One region of the Desulfocicer niacini genome, then DNA from elsewhere that is predicted to be linked to it. Evidence: riboswitches for the same ligand, from Rfam matches in the RefSeq annotation. Region 1 holds a riboswitch; the other holds the start of a gene.

Evidence for each region. Region 1 has a riboswitch for cobalamin ahead of ACYQ2M_RS16955 (ABC transporter substrate-binding protein). Riboswitches for the same ligand answer to the same signal wherever they lie in the genome.
Region 2: it holds a riboswitch for cobalamin, as region 1 does, so the genes downstream of both, ACYQ2M_RS15695 (ABC transporter substrate-binding protein) here and ACYQ2M_RS16955 (ABC transporter substrate-binding protein) in region 1, are expected to answer to the same signal.

What each region holds. Positions count from the first base shown of each region.
Region 1 is NZ_BAAHYK010000032.1:66,284-76,085, forward strand. Features, by position in the region: gene ACYQ2M_RS16935 (TonB-dependent receptor plug domain-containing protein) at 1-794, opposite strand, end outside; gene cobN (cobaltochelatase subunit CobN) at 1,537-5,268, opposite strand; gene ACYQ2M_RS16945 (hypothetical protein) at 5,276-6,007, opposite strand; gene ACYQ2M_RS16950 (FecCD family ABC transporter permease) at 6,195-7,199, opposite strand; gene ACYQ2M_RS16955 (ABC transporter substrate-binding protein) at 7,196-8,290, opposite strand; cobalamin riboswitch at 8,664-8,848, opposite strand; partial or broken gene ACYQ2M_RS16960 (TonB-dependent receptor domain-containing protein) at 9,053-9,802, opposite strand, start outside.
Region 2 is NZ_BAAHYK010000028.1:49,880-59,681, forward strand. Features, by position in the region: gene ACYQ2M_RS15645 (glycosyltransferase family 4 protein) at 1-94, shown strand, start outside; gene ACYQ2M_RS15650 (hypothetical protein) at 126-302, opposite strand; gene tsaA (tRNA (N6-threonylcarbamoyladenosine(37)-N6)-methyltransferase TrmO) at 559-1,101, opposite strand; gene ACYQ2M_RS15660 (CDP-alcohol phosphatidyltransferase family protein) at 1,483-2,175, opposite strand; gene ACYQ2M_RS15665 (Crp/Fnr family transcriptional regulator) at 2,427-3,131, shown strand; gene ACYQ2M_RS15670 (flavodoxin family protein) at 3,519-4,172, shown strand; gene ACYQ2M_RS15675 (Rieske (2Fe-2S) protein) at 4,521-4,919, shown strand; gene ACYQ2M_RS15680 (SGNH/GDSL hydrolase family protein) at 4,939-5,337, shown strand; gene ACYQ2M_RS15685 (hypothetical protein) at 5,455-6,507, opposite strand; gene ACYQ2M_RS15690 (DUF2284 domain-containing protein) at 6,902-7,525, opposite strand; cobalamin riboswitch at 7,836-8,020, shown strand; gene ACYQ2M_RS15695 (ABC transporter substrate-binding protein) at 8,420-9,361, shown strand; gene ACYQ2M_RS15700 (FecCD family ABC transporter permease) at 9,384-9,802, shown strand, end outside.

The sequences.
Region 1 (9,802 bases):
CCCATGACGCTGCTGGAACTTATCCCTTCGTCATCCTGCCTGGCATATTCCCCATACCATCCGAAATAATGCTGGGTGTCCATTTCATATCTTCCGTTGTAGGAAATGAAGTATCTTTCCTCATCCCCCAGGCTGGTGTATGGTTGATCTTCCTCCATACGGTATCTGTCCCGTTTTTTTATTTCCGTTGAAATTCGATGGTAGCTGTTTCCCACCTGTCCAAGGTTGCCGTTTGCACGAAAAATGAGGGTCTCCCTATCCCTGTTCTGGGCCATACCGCAGATGGTTTTAGCGGTAAAGGCTTTCTTGGCCGAAGCTTTCCTGGTGATGATGTTTACTATTCCGGCCATGGCATCTGAACCGTACAGGGCAGACATAGGACCCCGAACGATTTCGATTCGCTCGACATCTTCCTGCTGAATTCCGTTCAGGTCCGTGCTTCCATATTTGCCGGTGCGTCGCATGCCATCCACAAGGATAAGGGTTTGTCCCCCTTCAAACCCCCTGAGAGAAAGGTCTGAATTGCTGCCACTGTCCTTGACCACAATACCAGTCGCCTGTTGAAGTGCCTGGGAAAGGCTTCGTCCTGAAAGAGTTTCGAGCTGTTGGGATTGGATGATCTCAACCGTTGCCTGTACATCTTCAATGTTCTGTTCAATTCCAGGACTGGTCACGGTGATAACTCCCAGCTGAAAAGGCTCTTCATTGCCGGATGCAACGTTAGAATGAACCATGAGCATGCCCATGATAAGCACTGCAGCAATCCGGTAGTTCTTTTTAATCTTGGGTTTCATTTTTCTCCTTCTATTTTTTTAGAAACAGTCAATGATAGATAATTATCCATCCCGGCAATTCCCGATACCCATCTTAACTTATTGAATATCCATCAAAGAACTTTTGCAAAGTTTGAAGCATAAATATTAATAATTTAAAACAGTTATCCTATCTTTCTTGACAAGACATAGCTATATCCATGCTTTTCAAACATATATGATATAGCCTGTGGGAAAAGCCTGCCTGTGGTAGATTCTTATTGTTGACGCAAGATGAGTCAGGTGATAAGGAAGGAATAGACTCCTTGATCATCAAGGGGTTCAACCGGAAGGCAGCATGTGTCCTTGGCCGGGTATCTGCTGTCTTCCCCCTCTATCTATTGCGAATATTTCAACGTATTTTTACTTGTGCTTTATGATGAAACCTTATGAGTCGATTATTTCCTCTCTTTTTTTCATAAAAAAAAAGCCAAGAATCCAGATATCTCTTCTATCTGGCCTTCTTGGCTCATCATTGACAATGGTCTCTATTCATTCAATACAGCAGCAATTTCATATTGCAAGTAAAAAGTTCTTATCCCATTAATAAGAATGTGTCAAGCAGTAAAATTGCGATCAGGAAGCTTTATTATGGCAGGGGTTTTGTGTTTATGCTCTTTTCCATACTGTTTTTCCGTCCATTTATCTGAAAATCCCAATCAATGCCAGCATTCTGGATATCGATTCGATAAACACCTTAGTTTCCAGTGTCTTGGAGCGGTGTTTATTCAGCCTGTTCGGTCAACTCTTCAATGGTCCCCTCAATATCGAGGTACTCTTGTTTAAGCTCATCTTCGAGTTCTTTGCCCGCCTGCCACATGCCCCGGGAAACGGCCTCCAGAAGTTTGGCCAGAATATTTTCAAGCGCATGGGGATTGACGGATTTCATCCACTCCTGCATTTTGTTGTCCAAAGCCACTTTCCGGGCAAATTGCGTGTACAAATGATCATCTATCACATCGGCGGTGGCATCCCACCCAAAGATAATGTCCATGGCCTTTGAAATATCCCCGGCACCTTTAAACCCATGTCTTTTCAGCCCTTCAAGCCACACCGGGTTAAGAAGGCGTGCCCTGAAAATATGCCTTGCCTCCTCATTTGTTGTGCGGACCACCACCTGTTCAGGATCCGAGGAATCCCCGGTAACAGAAAAGGGACGTTTCCCCTGAACCGCATGAACCGCTGTGATCAGCCCGCCATGGTAGGAGTAAAAATCCGTGCAGGACATCATGTCTTTTTCCCTTGTGTCCTCATTTTTTACGGTGACCGACATGCGTGAAAGGCTTTTTCTGAACTGTGTTTCCGCCGGGGCGCCAAAGGTATTTTTCCCATAGGCATAGGATGACCATTGAATAAACATATTGCCTAAATCATCGGTGGTTTCCCAGGTTTTGGATTCCACCATTTTTGACACCCCGCTGCCATAACTGCCCGGTGGAGAGCCAAATATCCGGAAGGTTGCTTTTCGAAAGGCACTCTTTTGGTCCTGTCCGTCCTTTTCATACTCCTTGACATCTTTGAACACATGGCGCCGGATAAAATTAGACTCATCCGGCTCATTTATCATTGCCGTGATCTGAACCGCGTCATCGATCAAATCCATGAGAAGGGGAAATGCATCCCGAAAAATACCGGATACCCTTGGGCTGACATCAATCCTTGGACGGCCTAATTTTTCCATGGGAATTATCTCGATTCCCCGAACCTTCCCGGAACCTTTCTGCCACACCGGTTTTACCCCCATCAGGTAGAGAATCTGGGAAACATCATCCCCCTTTGATCTCATGGTGGGACTTGCCCATAACACAATACCGACTTTTTCAGGATAGCTGCCATGCTCCCTTTGATAGCGATCAATCAAAGCGTCTGCCATGCGTTTTCCCACCTTCCAGGCTGCAGGTGTGGGGATTTTCTGGGGATCCACAGAGAAAAAATTACGGCCTGTGGGCAAAATATCCGCCTGTCCCCGTGTGGGCGCGCCTGAAGGTCCTTCGAGAACAAACCTGCCGCTAAGCCCGTCCAGCACTGCCTGGATTTCGTTTTTTGTCTGTTGAAGTTTGGGCAGAAGATCCTTTGCCACATAAGTCAACGCCTGGGTGACATCTGCGTGGGATTTTCCCAGGTGTTTCATCTGAACCGATGTGATGGCCTTCAATGACATGTCCGACATTAGAAGTTCATCTAACAGGGCTTCACAGAGATCCTGGGCCTGTTTCTGGAATTTTGACAGAGCATCCTTCTGTGTATTCCCGCCCATCACCTTCATGACCGATTTTCTAAGGGAGGGAACAGACCCGTTGGCAAGCCGGGTCAGCTGGGCCAGGGTGGAGACCAGACGTTCACCTTCAGGAGCTTGGCCCATGATATGCAGTCCATCGGCAATTGCCGTATCCCGGATCTCTTCCAGAAAATGGTGAAGCTGTTCGAGAAAAGAAGAACCCTCCGACAAGGCCTGCTCAAGGTTTAGATTCAGCTCGTCAAGAATACCTTGTGCCCCGGCTTCTTTTACAATCATTTCCAACAGCATGGGCAATTTTGATGGGTCCTGGATTTTCGCATCCCGGTATTCGTCCATGAAATTGTCAAGCTTGGCCAGTTCATCATAAAGACCTGCCGTTGTCTGGGCCGGGGGGAGATGATCAATAATACAGGCGGCTGATCTTCGTTTGGCCTGGGTGCCCTCACCGGGATCATTTATGATATACGGATAGAGGTTGGGCAGATCCCCAATGGCAATATCGGGGTAACAATGCCGGCTTAAACCCACAGCCTTTCCCGGCAGCCATTCCAGGGATCCGTGCTTGCCCACATGGATCACGGCATGGGCCCCGAATTTTTCAGATATCCATCTGTACTGGGCCAGATAATGATGGGGCGGCGACAGGTGCATGTCATGATAAAGCTTGTCAATCTGTTCAAAATATCCCCTGGGCGGTTGGATGGTAATACAGACATTCCCGTTGATAATCCCGGGGAAAAACAATTGATCCCCATGGACAAAAAGATCACCGGGCATAGCCTGCCAGTCCTGGGTCATTTTTTTCTGTATTTTTTCAGGAAGCGCCCTGTGCCACGGCATATAATCTTCTCTGTCGGCCTTGGCTTTGGTCTTTTCTGCCATCTGTTCCGGCAGAAGCCATCTTCTGTCACAGGTCATGCCGTCCAGGATAATACGGGAAAGTTCACAGCTCTCTTTGTAAAGGGTATCAATGTAATAGCCCTCTCGATCCAGGGCTTTCAACATTTCACAGACGCTGGCAAAACTGTCAAGGCCGCTGGCACATCCGATACGATCATTTCTGGGAGGATAATGATGAAAGATGATGGCCACTTTTTTTTCTCTGTTGGGTGTGCTTTTTAAGGCAGCCCAATTCAGCGAAAGCCGGACCAACCGGCCGATCCGTTCCTGGATGGGCAAATATTTATTCACGGCAGCCCCGGTTAAAGGATCTGTATCCACCCATTGTTTTGCCGCAAAGGGCACACCGATAATAACCCCGTCCAATTCCGGCTGGGCCACACCAATGGTGATATCCACTGTGCTTAAACCCTGATCACTCTTTTCCCAATCTTCAATGCTTTGAGCGGTGGTCATGGCCTGGATCACCGGAACGTTTAATGTTTTTAGAAGATCTTTGTAATCAGGGGATGCGGTTTTCAGGCTGAACATCACCGGATTGATAAGCACATCAATACGGGGGGAACCATTGTTCATGAAAAATTTGTCCACCACGTAGTCAGCACCATTATTTCCCGTAAGCTTGTCTTTAAACCGGGTATGAAACACACAGATCACATGGGCTCCCTGACGTTCAACCTCCCGGACAAGGGCATCAATATGGTCTTTATTATTACTGGTCCAGAAATTCTGGTAAAACCAAATACCAACCACGGGTTTTTGGGGATCAAAATTATTGTACCAGGATTCAGTGTCTACAATATGCCCATGGTCCGGGTGATAAAGTCCTTCATTGGGCTGGCGCACCGGCGGGAGAAGCGGATGGTTAGTCTCATGGATGATATTATTAAGATACAAAAGCATATTATAAAGGTTGACCACCCCGCCAAACCGGTAGTATTCACTCAAGCTTTTCCACTGACCCTGGGAAAGGCCGTCGGAAAGGTCCTGGACCAATTGATGGGAATCTGGATTACTGCCTGTGGGCTGGATATGAAAATAGGGGCAGTGGAATCTTGTCTTTCGTTTTTCTTCCAGGGCATCGATCAGGGCATCCCAGGCCGGGCAGGATTGTTTCCCGGCCATGATCGTTATCACAACGGCATCTGCATCCAGGGCCGCATCAATAAACCTTGCCTGCCTGTCAGGGTGTCCTTCCAGCTGGGTCCGGGTGCGGGCATAAATCGACAACGGCTTTCCCTGTGCTTTAAACAATAGGCAGGCTTCACTTAAATTGGGTACTTCATTGGATGTCACACTAAAGTATGCAAGCTTCATTATGCACCTATTTTTTTTCAACGGCCGGAACGGCATTATAAGAATATTGCATTACAGACTTTAATTTTCCTGTTGCATCAAACCGGCTTTTTTTTACGGGACGACCTGATTCATCCAGTTGTATAAGACTTTTACCCTTTAGTTGAGACGACTTATCAAAATAATGGATATCTGTCATAAAACCGTCTTCATTGTAAACATATGCGGTACTTCCCAAAACAGTCCCATCAGAAGAAAGAGCGTAGTCTCTTATTCTTTTCCCTTGCTCGTTAAAAAGATTAATCTGGTTTCGTAATAGTTTTCCTGCTACGTTATATGAGCTTTTTCTGATCCGCTCACCGTTCTGGTTAAACATATAAAAATGTGTTTTCAATACATTGCCGTCACTATCCATATCCATCTGCCTGCACACGGAGGTGTTGGGATCATATGAATACTGAAGGGTTTTAATGGGCTTCCCATCAGGTGTCTGCTTAATTTTTTGTGTTAATCGATTTTCGGCATCAAATCGGTATGAAATCTTCAATGTAAGGTCATTATTCTGGTTATAGTGCGTTTTGCCCACAACATTACCATGCTCATCCCGCTGGATGGATATCTTTTTTACGACCTGACCTTGAGGGTCTGATTTTGTATATTCCACCAGATCATTCACTCGGTATGAATACATACCCACCTGGTCTGAGACAGGTCCTGTTATATAATTGATCCCATCCTGAGTCCAGGCAGATACCGGCATTGAGCATAAAAGCAACACCATCATGGAACAAAACAACGTTGTAAGGGATTTTATCCGAATATCATATATCTTTTTCATTGGTTCGTTTTCCTTGTCTGGTAATAGTTAGTATGGTTGAAAAGGATATTCAAATTTCTGGGCTTGATCACAAGCCTCGGCCATTCTGGTCCAGGGCCACCATAATCGTTTACCCTTTGTTAAAATTGGATCGCAACAGATAAAGAAAAAACGGTGCGCCTAACACGGACATGATAATGCCCACCGGCAATTCCACAGGATCCAGTGCCACCCTTGCCACGGTATCACAGGCCATGAGCAGGCAACTGCCTGTCAGTGCACAGGCCGGAAGCAGGAACCGATAGTCCGATCCGATGAGAAACCGAGTCATATGGGGAACGATGAGGCCCACAAATCCCAATAACCCCGCCACACTGACAGCACTGGCTGCCAGAAGGGCTGCAAGGGCAATAAAAAGAAGTCGATTTTTTTCGACATTCAGTCCCAGAGAACGGGCGATGTCATCTCCCAGCAAGAGGATATTCAATCGCTTGGCCAAAATAATGGTCAAAAAAAAACCTGTTACAGCATAGGGCAGGATGATGTAAAAATGTTTCCAGGATCTTGCAGACAGTCCGCCAACCATGAAGCCCAAAACCGAGTGTACCCGTTCAGGAAAAAAAATCATAAGCGCCGTGATCCAGGCCCCCATAAAGGACGAGACGGCAACACCTGCCAGAATCAGTCGCGTGGGTTTTAATCCCTGCTGCCATGCCAGGGCATAAATAATAATAGTTGTCACAAGGGCACCGATGAATGCGGCAGGCGTGAGCAGGTGAAAGGCACTGGGAATCACAATCAGAATAAAGATACCGGCAAGCCCTGCACCTGCGGATATGCCGATGAGGTGAGGGGATGCCAGGGGATTTCTCATGATTCCCTGCAAAATGCATCCTGACAGCGAAAGGCTCATGCCCACAAGGGCTGCCACAAGGGTTCTTGGAAGTCTTATATTATAAATAATCTGATAATGGGGCCCGGTTGACTCAAAGAATATCGACTGGAGTATCTGTGAAAGGGACAGTTTCAAGGATCCCTGACTTAAGCTGAGAATAAAAGCGCAGACACAAAAAACCGCCATAATAATCAGTATCAATATACGTTTGTTATCCCGGCCAAAGAAGCTTATTCTCATATCCTTTTCCCATATAAAAGGTCGGCCAGGTACTGGAGGGCATCCGGGAAACCGGCATTGGGTTTGTATAAAAAATATTCTTTGGGAAGAACAAAAAAACGATTTTCCTTTATGGCCCTTAGACCTGCCCATGCCTGGTTACCGGAAAATTCAGTTTCCAGTCGGTCCCGGCATTCATCCACATCCCCCATGGTGTTGAGCAGGATAATATCCGGATCAAGACAGACGATGCGCTCGAGGCTGAATTGAATGCGGGTGCGATTTCTTGTGGAAAATCGGTCGGGAATGATATTTTCTGCGCCCAGCATGGATAGCATCGTGCAGGTCTGGGAACCGTTGACCTCGCAGGAAACAGAATTGGCCGTGGAAAATGCCACCAGCACCCGGGGCGCTTTAAAACCCTTTATTGAGGCCTGAATCGCCTCAATTTTTTCAGTCATATGTCCCTGGAGTTGTCTGACCCGGTCTTCGGTGTGATTAAGTTTTGAAAACAATGTCAATATGCGGTTGTAATCATAAAAGTTGATATAATTAAAATAGGCGTATTGGATCTTATTTTCCTCCAAAATCGGAATCAGCCGCCGGAAAGCGGGCAGGTTGGATGAAATCACCAGATCCGGTTGCAGGGCAATTATTTTTTCGGCGTTGGGGTTGTTAAATGTTCCCACCTCGGGAAGCCCCAGGGCCTGCTTTGGCACATGCAGTTTGCCTGAACACCGGGCAATGGCCTGGCCGTCGGTTTCATACCATAGATGAAGCAGTGAGGTTAACAGCACCACAACTCGTTTGGGTCTTTTTGATATCCAGACATTTTTTTTGTCCGGCAGGACCCACAAAATTTTTTCAGGCGTTTCATCAATGATCCGCTGGTTGACGTTTTGTTCCCATGAGAGGCTGGTAATCTGAGTTCCCGGCGAATCTTCGGCAAAGACTGCCGAAAATCCACCCAAAAGAACTGCCGGAATCAAACAGAACAGGATGGTTGACCGTATATAACTGCCAAGGGTAGACAGTGATTCTTGCCCAGGTACGCCCGCAACAAAACTTGCAAAAATATTAAGCTTACCTGCTCTTTCATATAAATTATTCATAGTTAACCTTTAAGACGCATATAGGATTCCAGGATCTTATCGGAATGGATAAATGCTTTAGGTAACATACCTTGCAACATAAGATAAACCACCTTTAAACCCGGTATGACAGCTCAACACCGACATAGCATCCATCTGAAGGTAAAATAATATGCTGAACCTTTAGAAGGGCTGTCATGTTCCTCTTCATGTGCATTGACCCGTCTGCCCCATTTTTTGTCAAACAGATGGCTGCAGAAAATATAATATTCAACACCTTTTATCATCGGCCTTCCAAAAACAAAAAAGCCCTGAATCGTTTAAAAAAACGATCCAAGGCTGTCCCTTTTTCTATCCTTGAGATCAAACAGGAACCGGCATTGCCGTACGCAGTATCCCTATGGTTGTCCAGGTAGGTCTTCTGACTCTTGGATCATTCTACCAACTGCGCCTTCCCGTCCATAACCTCGACAGTGGCATGTTGCAGTCTTCGTCCCCAATTACAGCGGCGGGCCCGTTCCGGAGTTTAACCGGATTCCCTTTTATGCAGTTTTCTGCACCTGATCAATGCATCTATTAGTTTGTAATACCGTAAAAGTCAATAGGAAAGGCCCCGAATTCCAGGGCCAACGCATTTAAATTGTATTGCCCCCAAGCACTTTAATGAGATACGTATTCTCCCAACCTGCTTGCAGTTTTTTTGTGTTCATCTGTTTTTCTCAGACAAAGGGAACTGATTTTTCGGTACCAGGACTGCATCAGCCCCTGAGTCATATCAGATCATCAGAAGTCGAACCCTATTGAGGTATAGAAATAACGGGGCATCCCAGGATAATAAAGATTTGAACGTCCCGAGGTATAAGCGGAAGCAGCGTACTTTTTATCAAAGATGTTATTGCACCCCACACTCCAGTGAAAGTCCTGCCCCAGCAAGGTGGATTTAAAGCCCAGCTTACAATCGGCAAGATAATGACCACCGTATTCTTCTTCATTTGCCGAATCCATATACCAAGGACCTATTTTTCTGCCGACCAGCGAGGCAGAAAAGCCCACAGGTAGTGTATAATCAAGGCCCAGGGATACCGTGTATTCAGGTACCTGATCAAGATATTTGCCTTCTATGGAGGTATCGGAAGGATTCTTCTTTATTTCCATCCTGGTATAATTCGCATTCAAATTGACAGTCAAACTGTCGATTATCCGATAGGCAAGAGAACCCTCGACGCCTCTACTTTGGGCCTTACCAATGTTTTCATATTGCACAGTAGTCTCATTTTTTGCCACCAGGTCATCCACGTCGCTCAGATAAACGGCCACGCTGCCTGATACTTTTTGAAAAGAGTATTTTGTTCCGATTTCATAGGAGATGGCCGTTTCTGCCTCCAGATCTGGATTGGCATAATCATTGACCGTATAAAGCTGGGACGGTGTGGGAATTTTAAACGCTCTTCCTATAGACGTGTAAAAATTAAAGTTTCTATTTAGCTGATAAAGCAGGTTTAGCTGGGGACTATAACCGTCTACACGTGAGGA
Region 2 (9,802 bases), on a different contig from region 1:
CACAAAATTGGCGCAAAAAATTATAAAAGCTTATACCTGGGAAAAGGTATTTTCAAGAATGGAAAGCGTATATAAAGAACTCTTAAGTGCTTAGTTTTCGGATTGATCAACCCAACCATCCTGGATCAGAGATTCAGAAGAAAACGCCTTGGCGGAGGGTTGATATAGACCAGAATAATGACGGCATCCCCTGCCTGAATCCATTCCAGCTTCTTATTCTTCATCCGGACAACGGCAGCACTTGTACTCCATAGATCCTCTTGCCGTGATATGTTTACTCCGTTAGGGAGCATTTGCGTCATGATTTCCCTGTTGGCCTGGCAGGCCAAGTGCCTTAATGGATAATGATTTTGGCGGAAAACGGAACCGGCGGTTTGTGCTGCGACCTCACCGCCGGTTTTGCCCAGTAAATATTCGGCTTGCTCATGTAACTGTTTGGTCCGTGGCTCATATTCGCCTGTTTGAGGCTGCGTAGCATACTAATGCTATGTGAGCAGACCAAAACAGGTGAAGATGGGGGTGATGACCGAATATATACTTTTTATGAAATTTTACTTTTTAGCTTGCAAGCTCAGCATTGATTTTTTTCATCCAGTCCGGGACTTGGAGATTTTCTTTTTTCATATAATTGATGTTGTAGGGCTTGATATCAATCACCGGAGTCTGATCAACGGCCTCAAAACCTTTGACAATTAATTTGTTTTTTTCCCGTCGGACCAGTTCAACGGCAGATACCAGAACCGGGTTGGGGCGGGCAGGGCTGCAGGTGGCAAAAATACCCTGCAGGGGAATGTCTTTTCTTCCCATGGGATGCACTTGTTGAAGGTTTCGTCGTTCCGAATCAATGAGGTGAGGCCAGTACAGCACCAGAATATGTGAAAATTCCTCTATTCCTTTGAGAAGTTGGTGCCATGGCTCAAATATCAGAATATCACTCAGGGTTGTCTCAATTTCTTTTTGCTGTTTTTTAAGTTCTTCCATTGAAGCTTTAAGTGTGAGATTGTCCTTTGTAGCCCCTAAGCTTGGCGTTTTAAGGGGACTTTTAACAAAACCCACGGGTTTAAGATTCATTTCAGGCCAGTTGTATTGCTCTTGATGCATGATTTTTTTCCTTTTTTTCCTATATAGTTGAGTCAAGATCTCCAACTCAGGGCCAGCAGTGCCTGATCAAATTCAAGGCACTTTGCTAACACGAAAACGGGGATGATTGGTGCCGAAATTTACATCGGGCAGGGCCTCCCATGTTTATTGGATTGACCAGGACAGCCGGTTCAACCGATCAGAAGGATCAAGACCCGCCACCCAGCTGTTGTCATTTTTATACGGCACGTTTGATTTTTCCGCTCCACAGCTGCGACTATTTTTCCCTTCAGCAGAAGACTTCGCTGTTCCGATACCCAGCGTTTGCGTTCCTTGGACGATCAGTTCTTTTACCGTCTTTGAGGGCATTTCATATTTTTTAAATTGGGGCCTTGACTATCCTCATTCACAGGATCTATCCGTTTTAATATCTTGTCGAAGTCGCTTTGAAGTCCGGTGTTGGCATTTATCAGGTTGTGAAAAAAAAGGCTGTTTTAAAGTGCCATAACCGCCTATAATACGAAGGGCTGTGGTGACCCAGCAAAGCAGTGAAAAAGAAATGGCCAGCCCGGGAAAATTGTCCGGGAAACAACAGAAAAGAATAAAAAGAATCAGGGTCTCGGTTCCCTCGGTGATCCCTTCCATGTAATGCATGGACTTGTGCGGATAAACAACACTGGTGATGTCGTTTTTGGCTGCCATGACGGAAAAGGCAAGAAAACTGCTGGCTGTTCCCATGAATGAAAAGAGAAGCAGGGCTGCCGCCAGGGCATTCTGGTTTGAATCTGCCAGGGCAAATCCCGTCACCACCCCTGCATAAAAGATAAAATCCAGGGTGATGTCCAGAAACCCCCCGGCATCGGTGGGACTGCTCATGCGGGCCAGGGAACCATCCAGGCCGTCCAGAACCCGGTTAAGCAGAATCATCACAAGGGCCGGGACGTAATGGCGGTGCCAGATCAGGGGCAGGGCACTTATGCCAACAATGAAACCTGCCACTGTTACCTGATCAGCTGTTATTTTGCGACGATTCAGGTGGCCTGCCAGGGACTTCAGTACAGGGCTTACAATCGTCGTGGACCATGGGTCAAGCATGTTACAATATCCTCATAGGCATCCGAAATTTTTGGGGTGTTGGACAACTCCGTAATGTAGCAGTTTTCAGATATATGGAACTCATTGCTGAGATCCTGTTGTATGATTGCTTCGTTCATCAGTTCTTTCTTTCATTTGCTGCGACAGATTAACACCCGTCAGCTGAATCCCTGGTTCCGCTTGGGACCTGTCAGCAACTGTATCAATAGGATTTAGGATTTGCAACCCTTGCAGAAGGATGGCGGTATAAAATGGCTTGTTTATGTAAACAGATTGCAGGCAATGATATGGAACTGTCAGAAACCTGTATTGGCAATCTCTGGATATTCAAGGATCTTGCTCCGGAAGACATTGAAGCACTTTCCCGGAAAGCGTTTAGAAAAAAAATGACAAAGGGGCAGACCCTGTTTCTGCAGGGTGATCCGGCCGACGAAGTATTTCTGATCAAGGCAGGGCGTATCAAGCTGACCAAAGTTCTTGAAGATGGTACTGAAATGATGCTTGATATACGCAAGGCGGGCAATTTTGTCGGAGAGAACATGTTTTCTGAAGAGGGGCAATACCCTGTCAGTGCCGTTTGCCTTGAGGATACCCTGACATGTGGTTTTACCCGGAGCCAATTTGAAAAATTGGTACTCAAGCACCCCGGCGTCGGTCTTCAGGTCATTAAAACCCTCAGTGAACGGATTGCCTGGCTTACCACTCGTGTGGGCAACCTTGGGGTTGCAAACATTGAGGATCGCCTCTATCAGGTGCTGAGCAACGTTGCAAAAGAGCATGGGGCGCAAAGTCCAAAAGGGGTAATGATTCAGTTTCCGTTGACCCACGAGGATCTCAGTTTTTTAACAGGTGCTCACAGGGTTACCATTACCCGGGCCATGAAGGCGCTTAAAGAAGCTGGAAAAATTATTCTTGAAGGAAGACGATTGATCCTGCCCTCCTTGAAAATCGCTTAATCCTTACGATTGTTTGTAATCTTGTTTAAAAAAATTGCCATTGTAGCCATTGCTACAGTAAATTTACCGCAAAACACATATAACGACCATGGCAGGACTTTTTACCAGTAAATATTCGGCCAGTAACGCATTTGTGCCTATTTGGGCCTGCTCATATAGCATTAGTATGTTACGCAGCCCCATACAGGCGAATATAGGGCACTGGCCAAACAGAGTTACAGTAGCAAGCCGGATATTTACTTCTGCCCCAGCAAAAAATGAAAAATCAGGGTGTGATCAACCAGGTTGCAAGGTACCAAGTAGCCAAAACCCATCACCTGCTTTCTCATATAAAAAGAGATTACAGCGTTTATAAATTCATGAATATCAACATAAGGAGAATAGGATATGCAACCTCAAATTTTAGGAATTTCAGGTAGCCCCATAAAAAACAGTAACACAGACCGGCTGGTTAAAGCGGTTCTTGACAGCAGTGGTCTGCGATCAGAATTTGTGAAACTGAGTAAAATGAATATAAGACCCTGCATCGCATGCCTTGGATGCAAAAAGGACAACATCTGCAAGGTCAACGATGATTTCCCGGAACTGGCGGAAAAGGTGAAAAAGGCAGACGCCATTGTTGTGGGTGGATATGCCCCCTATGGTTCTGTTGACGGGTTTACCAAGGCATTTCTTGAAAGATTATTTTCTTTCAGGCATCAAAATGGTCTTAACCGGGGAAGACTTGCTGTTGTTGTCGCCTCCGGAATTGGCAGGGGAGCACCGGGTCTTGAAGAAACAAGCAAACAGATTGAACATGCATTGACGGTGGAGGGAATGGAGATTCTGGGTACCCTCAAGATTACCGGAAATCCAGAGTGCCTGGTCTGCGGCTATGGTGAGACCTGTCCCATGAGTGCCCTTCCCTGGGTTTTTGGAGACGACATCACCGTTACACCGGATAAGTTCTGTAAAGTTGAGAATCAGTCTGATGTGTGGGATACGGCCAGAGAATTAGGTCTGGAAATTGCCAGGAAAATCAAAAATCGTGTATTAATGTAAAATAGTGAAGGAGGGGGCAGGCTGACCCCGTTCTCGCATAATTGGCCAGCAAAAACGTGAACATCGAGTTTAAAGCAGATTTTAAACTCCTCCCCAAAGAGTCCCCCCTTCTGAATCTCTGATTCAGGAGGGGGTTGTTCATTTGGATTCAAGACTCAGGGCTTCTCTTGACGGGTTTTAGGGAGTCAGAGCAAATCAATTTACCTGCAAACCCAACTGAAAAATCGATATATCTAAGTCTCAAAAATATAAGTGGTAAATTGAAATCTTCTGACTCACTTACATAATTTCCTTTCGCTTCCTACAGGGTCAAACACTACTAAAGTCATTATTTAAGGACGTCAACTTATGGGTATATTTAAAAAAATTTTTGGCATTTGTGACACAAAACAACCTGCTAACCCGGATTCATGGAATTTTACAGAACCGATACTTGCCATTGACCTGGACCGGACACCGGAACTTGCCATCATTGGGGGGGCTGTACGCCTTGAGGGCAATGGGCTTTTACATCGGATTTTCGTGATCCGCGATGAAAACAATACTTTTCATGCATTTGAAAACAAATGTACACACATGGGTCGTCGTCTGAATCCGGGAGATAAACCGGGATCAGTCAAATGCTGCAGTGTGTCAGGATCTGTGTTTGATTTCTCAGGCAATCCTGTGGGCGGAGCTGCCAAACGCTCGCTAAAAACCTTTCCGATTCAACATAAAGATAATCACCTGGAGATTCATCTTGGATAACCCATACCACCGGAGGGATATGAACAAAATTAAATCACCCATGGGATATCGATATGCAGTAACATGCCTTGTCCCCATTCTTTGGGCAAAGGGCCTTTATGTTCGCCGGGTAACCCCAAGGCTTCCTGAACCCACCGGAGATCGTTGTGGCGTCAAAGGAAATGGGGAATCACTGCGCCTGCTCATAACAGGGGATTCGGCCGCCGCCGGGGTTGGTGCCGACAGCCAATCATCTGCGCTTTCCGGGCAACTTGTTTCCGCACTGGCACCTCACTTTCTTTTATCATGGGGTCTGATAGCCCGAACTGGATGCAAAATTTATGATGTAATAAAGCATCTTGAGTCAGCAGATCAGGAAAAATTTGACATGGCCGTTGTCTCGGTTGGTGTAAATGACGTAACCGGTGGTACCTCATGAAGACAATGGCAGGCCCTCCTTGATAATCTGTGTAATCTCTTAATGCTAAAATTTGGGGTGAAACATATTTTGCTGTTAAGCGTTCCTCCCATGCATTCATTTCCAGCGTTATTTTATTTAATATCTGCTGAATTGAACCGATTTTTTTTGGGTGGTTGAGTCAAGTATTTTTTTGCAGAACCTACAACTACTACACTCTTTTTCGCAATTTGCCAATGTGTCGACATCGTGCTTTGAAATCTTCTTGTTATCCACAAAAAAATGATCCGCCATCCACTTCATGGCGTCCAGGAGATCCAGGAGGTTCCCCTCATAGGATTTCTGAATATAAGCTGTGACAGTGTTTTGAAGAAAGTCTGTGCCAAGGGTACGGCCCGAAATTTTGATGGTATCAACCAGGTGGGAATAGTCGTCGATATCCTCCGGCCTGATGAACGGTGATTTGAACAGGCGCTCTGGATTGTTGAACAGTACTTTCATGCACCCCCACTCCCGGTTAATCTCATACCCCCGTTCCCGGACAAGCCCAGTGTTTGTTAACGAAATTTGGGCATCGTGGGCCGGCTTAAACGGGCAATGGTAGAGACATCCCTCGTTGGCGAGAAGTTCAAGTCTTAGACCTGGATACGCCTTCTTCAGTTGGGTCACAAGGACTTCAAGGGCTTTGGGGTTCCGGTTCAACGACCTGTCCAGAACAAGTTTTGACGGACGTTTGAATGCAGATTGATCAACGAGTTCCAGGTAGGCCCGGGCCTTGTCCATGGAGTCTATCATGCAGTTGATGCCAGGGACCGCCTCAAGTTTCCCAAGGAGGTCTCCGCCATGGCTTGAGAGGGCATTGAGAAGATAGGCATCACAAAAGATGATTCCGTCAAGGCTGGAGTGCTCCATAAGTATCTCAAGATTTTCCATGAGTCCGGTCAGAAACAGGGGGGCAAAGTAGAGATCGGGGGCCATGAACCGTGAGTTTAACAGGCAGTAGAGATGGGGAACCAAAAGCCCATTGAGCTGTTCGGCAAGCCTTTCCGTGGCAACCTGCTTGAACCTGATCCTTGAATCGAGCACATGCCCCTGGTGGAGTCCAAAGTAAACCGAATCGATCCGATCCCTGTGACGCCGTATAAAAAGGGCGTATGCCTTGTCCGGGATATAGGGAATGTCAAATTTCATAACAGGCTCCTGTATTGATTAACGATCCTGGGTGGGGCCGTGCATGGGGAATTGGCCAGATATTTACATTGCCGACCCGAATGTTTAGCCATTTGTATGTCCATTATATTGTGATCAACTTCTCGTCATCTTTTAGTATTTGAGTTAAAGTGAGGCCATGATAAATTACTTCAATATCAATATGTGAAAACGCCTCTATTCCTTTGAGCAGTTGGTGCCATGGCTCAAATATCAGGATATCATTCAGGGTTGTCTCAATTTACTTTTGCTGTTTTTTAAGTTCTTCCATTGAAGCTTTAAGCGTGAGATTGTCTTTTGTAGCCCCTAAGCTTTGCGTTTTAAGGGGACTTTTAACAAAACCTACGGGTTTAAGATTCATTTCAGGTCAGCCGGTTCAACCGATCAGAAGGATCAGACCCGCCACCCAGCTGTTGTCATTTTTATACGGCAATTTTGATTTTTCCGCTTTTTGGCCCGACCATCCGGAAGACAGCATTAATTGGGTGACATCGATGCCAAAGCCCGACATGGATGGTCGAGCCGATTCCATGTGACGGCAGGGTTTGTTTTCTGTCACTACACAGCAGCTTTCCTGGTCCTCACAAAATAAATCTTTACATGATCCCCCTGCAAATGCTTTTGATTTTTTAAAACCTGTCGCTCTGGCTTTCTGCTCCACAGCTGCGACTATTTGGTGAAGCAATCGCATTACTCCTTTTCGTTCATCGGAAAACATGATCGACGTGGGTAATTCTATTTTTACGACAATGGAATATTGACTTTGGCTCTGCCATTCTCTGAATTCTGCAGGGCCTTCCACATGGGGAGGGCAGCTTGAGGAGCGACCATAATTCGGGCAGGTATACTCTCCGTTACACAGCTTCGCCAGATTTTCTTTTACCAGAATTTCTTTGGAGGATATGGCGGTGCAGGCACTTGCCCCAAGTTTGATGGCTTCTTGTTGCAAGTGCTCCCATGGCTGTTTTGATATCGGGTTTAGTTTTGTTTTTGTATCCAAAATACGTTTGATTCCTTTGCGGCTTAAATGAGTTAGACTTTCTGCTGGGCCATGATGTTACGCATTCAAAATCCTGGGCTTGGTCATGACCTGACCCCATCCCTATGTGGCCCATGTTGTGACCAAGCCCAAAATGCTCAATGTTGTGAGTTAATGTCAAGCAAATATTAACGTCAAATTTTCAACAGTTATGGATTCTGAAAAGGGCAAGTTTTTTTACGACCTGTTCCTTACCAGAATTTTTTTGGAGGATATGACGGAGCAGGCATTTGTCCAGTTTTTATGATTGACATTTAAGATTTTACAAACTATTAACTATCACTGATCAGGTGCAGGAAGCTGCATAATAGGGAATCCGGTTTAAATCCGGAACGGGCCCGCCGCTGTGATTGGGGACGAACACTGCATAATGTCACTGTCCATATGATGGACGGGAAGGCGCAGTCAGTAGATTGATCCAAGAGTCAGAAGACCTACCTGGACAACCATAGGGATGCTGCGTACGGCAATGCCGGCACCTGTTTGATTCTGAGGATAGAAAAAGGGACAGCCTTGGATCGTTTTTTATAAACGATTCAGGGCTTTTTTTGTTTTGGGCCTCTTTAAATAAGCATCAATGGAGTGACTGGCAAATATTAACAAAGGTATGTTACTGATTTCAATGCGTTTTGGCACAACTGCTGAAGATACAAATATGGAGGTAAAATGAAAAAGGCTCTTTTTGTTTTTTTATGTTGTTTTTTACTTACACTATTTTGTGGGTGCTCGCAGGATATAACCTCTGAAAGTAAACTCAAAAAAAATGAAGATGCCGGTTTTATGAGTATCGGTAGTTTCTCCATAACCCGGTTTGATAATGGCATTAGTAGAGTGAGGGATGGTGCCGGAAGACAGATGACGCTTGTACCACGGGGTATGCCGGTGCCCGATGGCGTTGATTCAGCTGAACTTGTTAGAACACCTGTCAAAAGGGTTGTTGCCTATGGGGCCTTTGATATTGCCATTTTAAAGGCTTTGGGCGTGCTTGAGGATAGTCTGGTGGGGGTTTTGATCAAAAAAGAAGACTGGACGATTCCCGAAGTGGTGCAGGGTATGGAGGACAACAAGATTACCTATCTGGGGGATTATAATGCCCTTGATTTCGAACGACTACGAAAGCTTAACCCGGAACTGGTGCTGACATGGGACATGTCCATTATCCCGATGATGGCGGAGATGAAGGTGCCGGTTGCCGTTACCACCACACCAACGGCCATGTGTTTATCTGCCAGGATGAAGTTTGTTCGATTCCTGGCTCCGTTCTTCAATAAGGAAAAGGAGGCGGATGCTTATTTTAATAAGGTTTCAGGGGCATTGGATCAGATCCGTATGGATACGGCCAATGCCGGGGTTAAACCCAAGGTAATGTGGGGGGATATTTACGAGAAAAGAGTGCTTGTGGAACCGGGAAACGCATGGGTGGGACAGCTTGTGGAGTTGGCATTAAGCGATTACCAGTTTGAGGATGTATTTGGTAAATCCTGTATTGAAATTTCCCTTGAGCGTTTTTTGTATTCAGGTCAGGATGCGGATATCTTTTTTACCTATCGCACACCGGACAGCGGTGCCACATCAAAGGCGTCTCTTGCCAGGGCCAATCCGCTGCTGGCCAATATTAAGCCGCTAAAAACCGGGCGGGTCTACTCTCCGTTACCCCACTATAAACACTCCGGTGATAAACTGGATGAGATATTAATCGATATTGCGGCTATCCTTCATCCGGAAAGCTATCCTGGATACAAGATTCAATATTTCAGGCTGTTACCTGAGAATGATCCGATTGCCTATTCCAAATAGACACACAAAAAAGGAATGCTATATGACTACTCCGATTACTTCATCCGCGCTTGCTCCATCCACTGATTATACAATCCATCGTCAACTTATGTGGCGGCGGCGGACGATCAGTTATATTTTTTTCGGACTGGTTTTGCTCTTGATTCTGGCAGCTAATATCATGAAGGGCTCCGTGGATATCCGATTTTCAGAACTATGGACCATTCTTGCCAGCCACGATATTGAAAGCGTCAACGGGTTCATTATATGGAAAATCAGATTACCCCGGGCCATTTCCGCAGCCCTTGGGGGTGGATATCTCGCCATTGCAGGGCTTTTGCTCCAGGTTTATTTCCGAAATCCAATTGTGGGGCCGTTTATCTTGGGGATTTCATCCGGGGCAACACTCACGGTTTCCTTTGTTATGTTGACATCTCTGACACTTGGAATGACGGCGTTAAA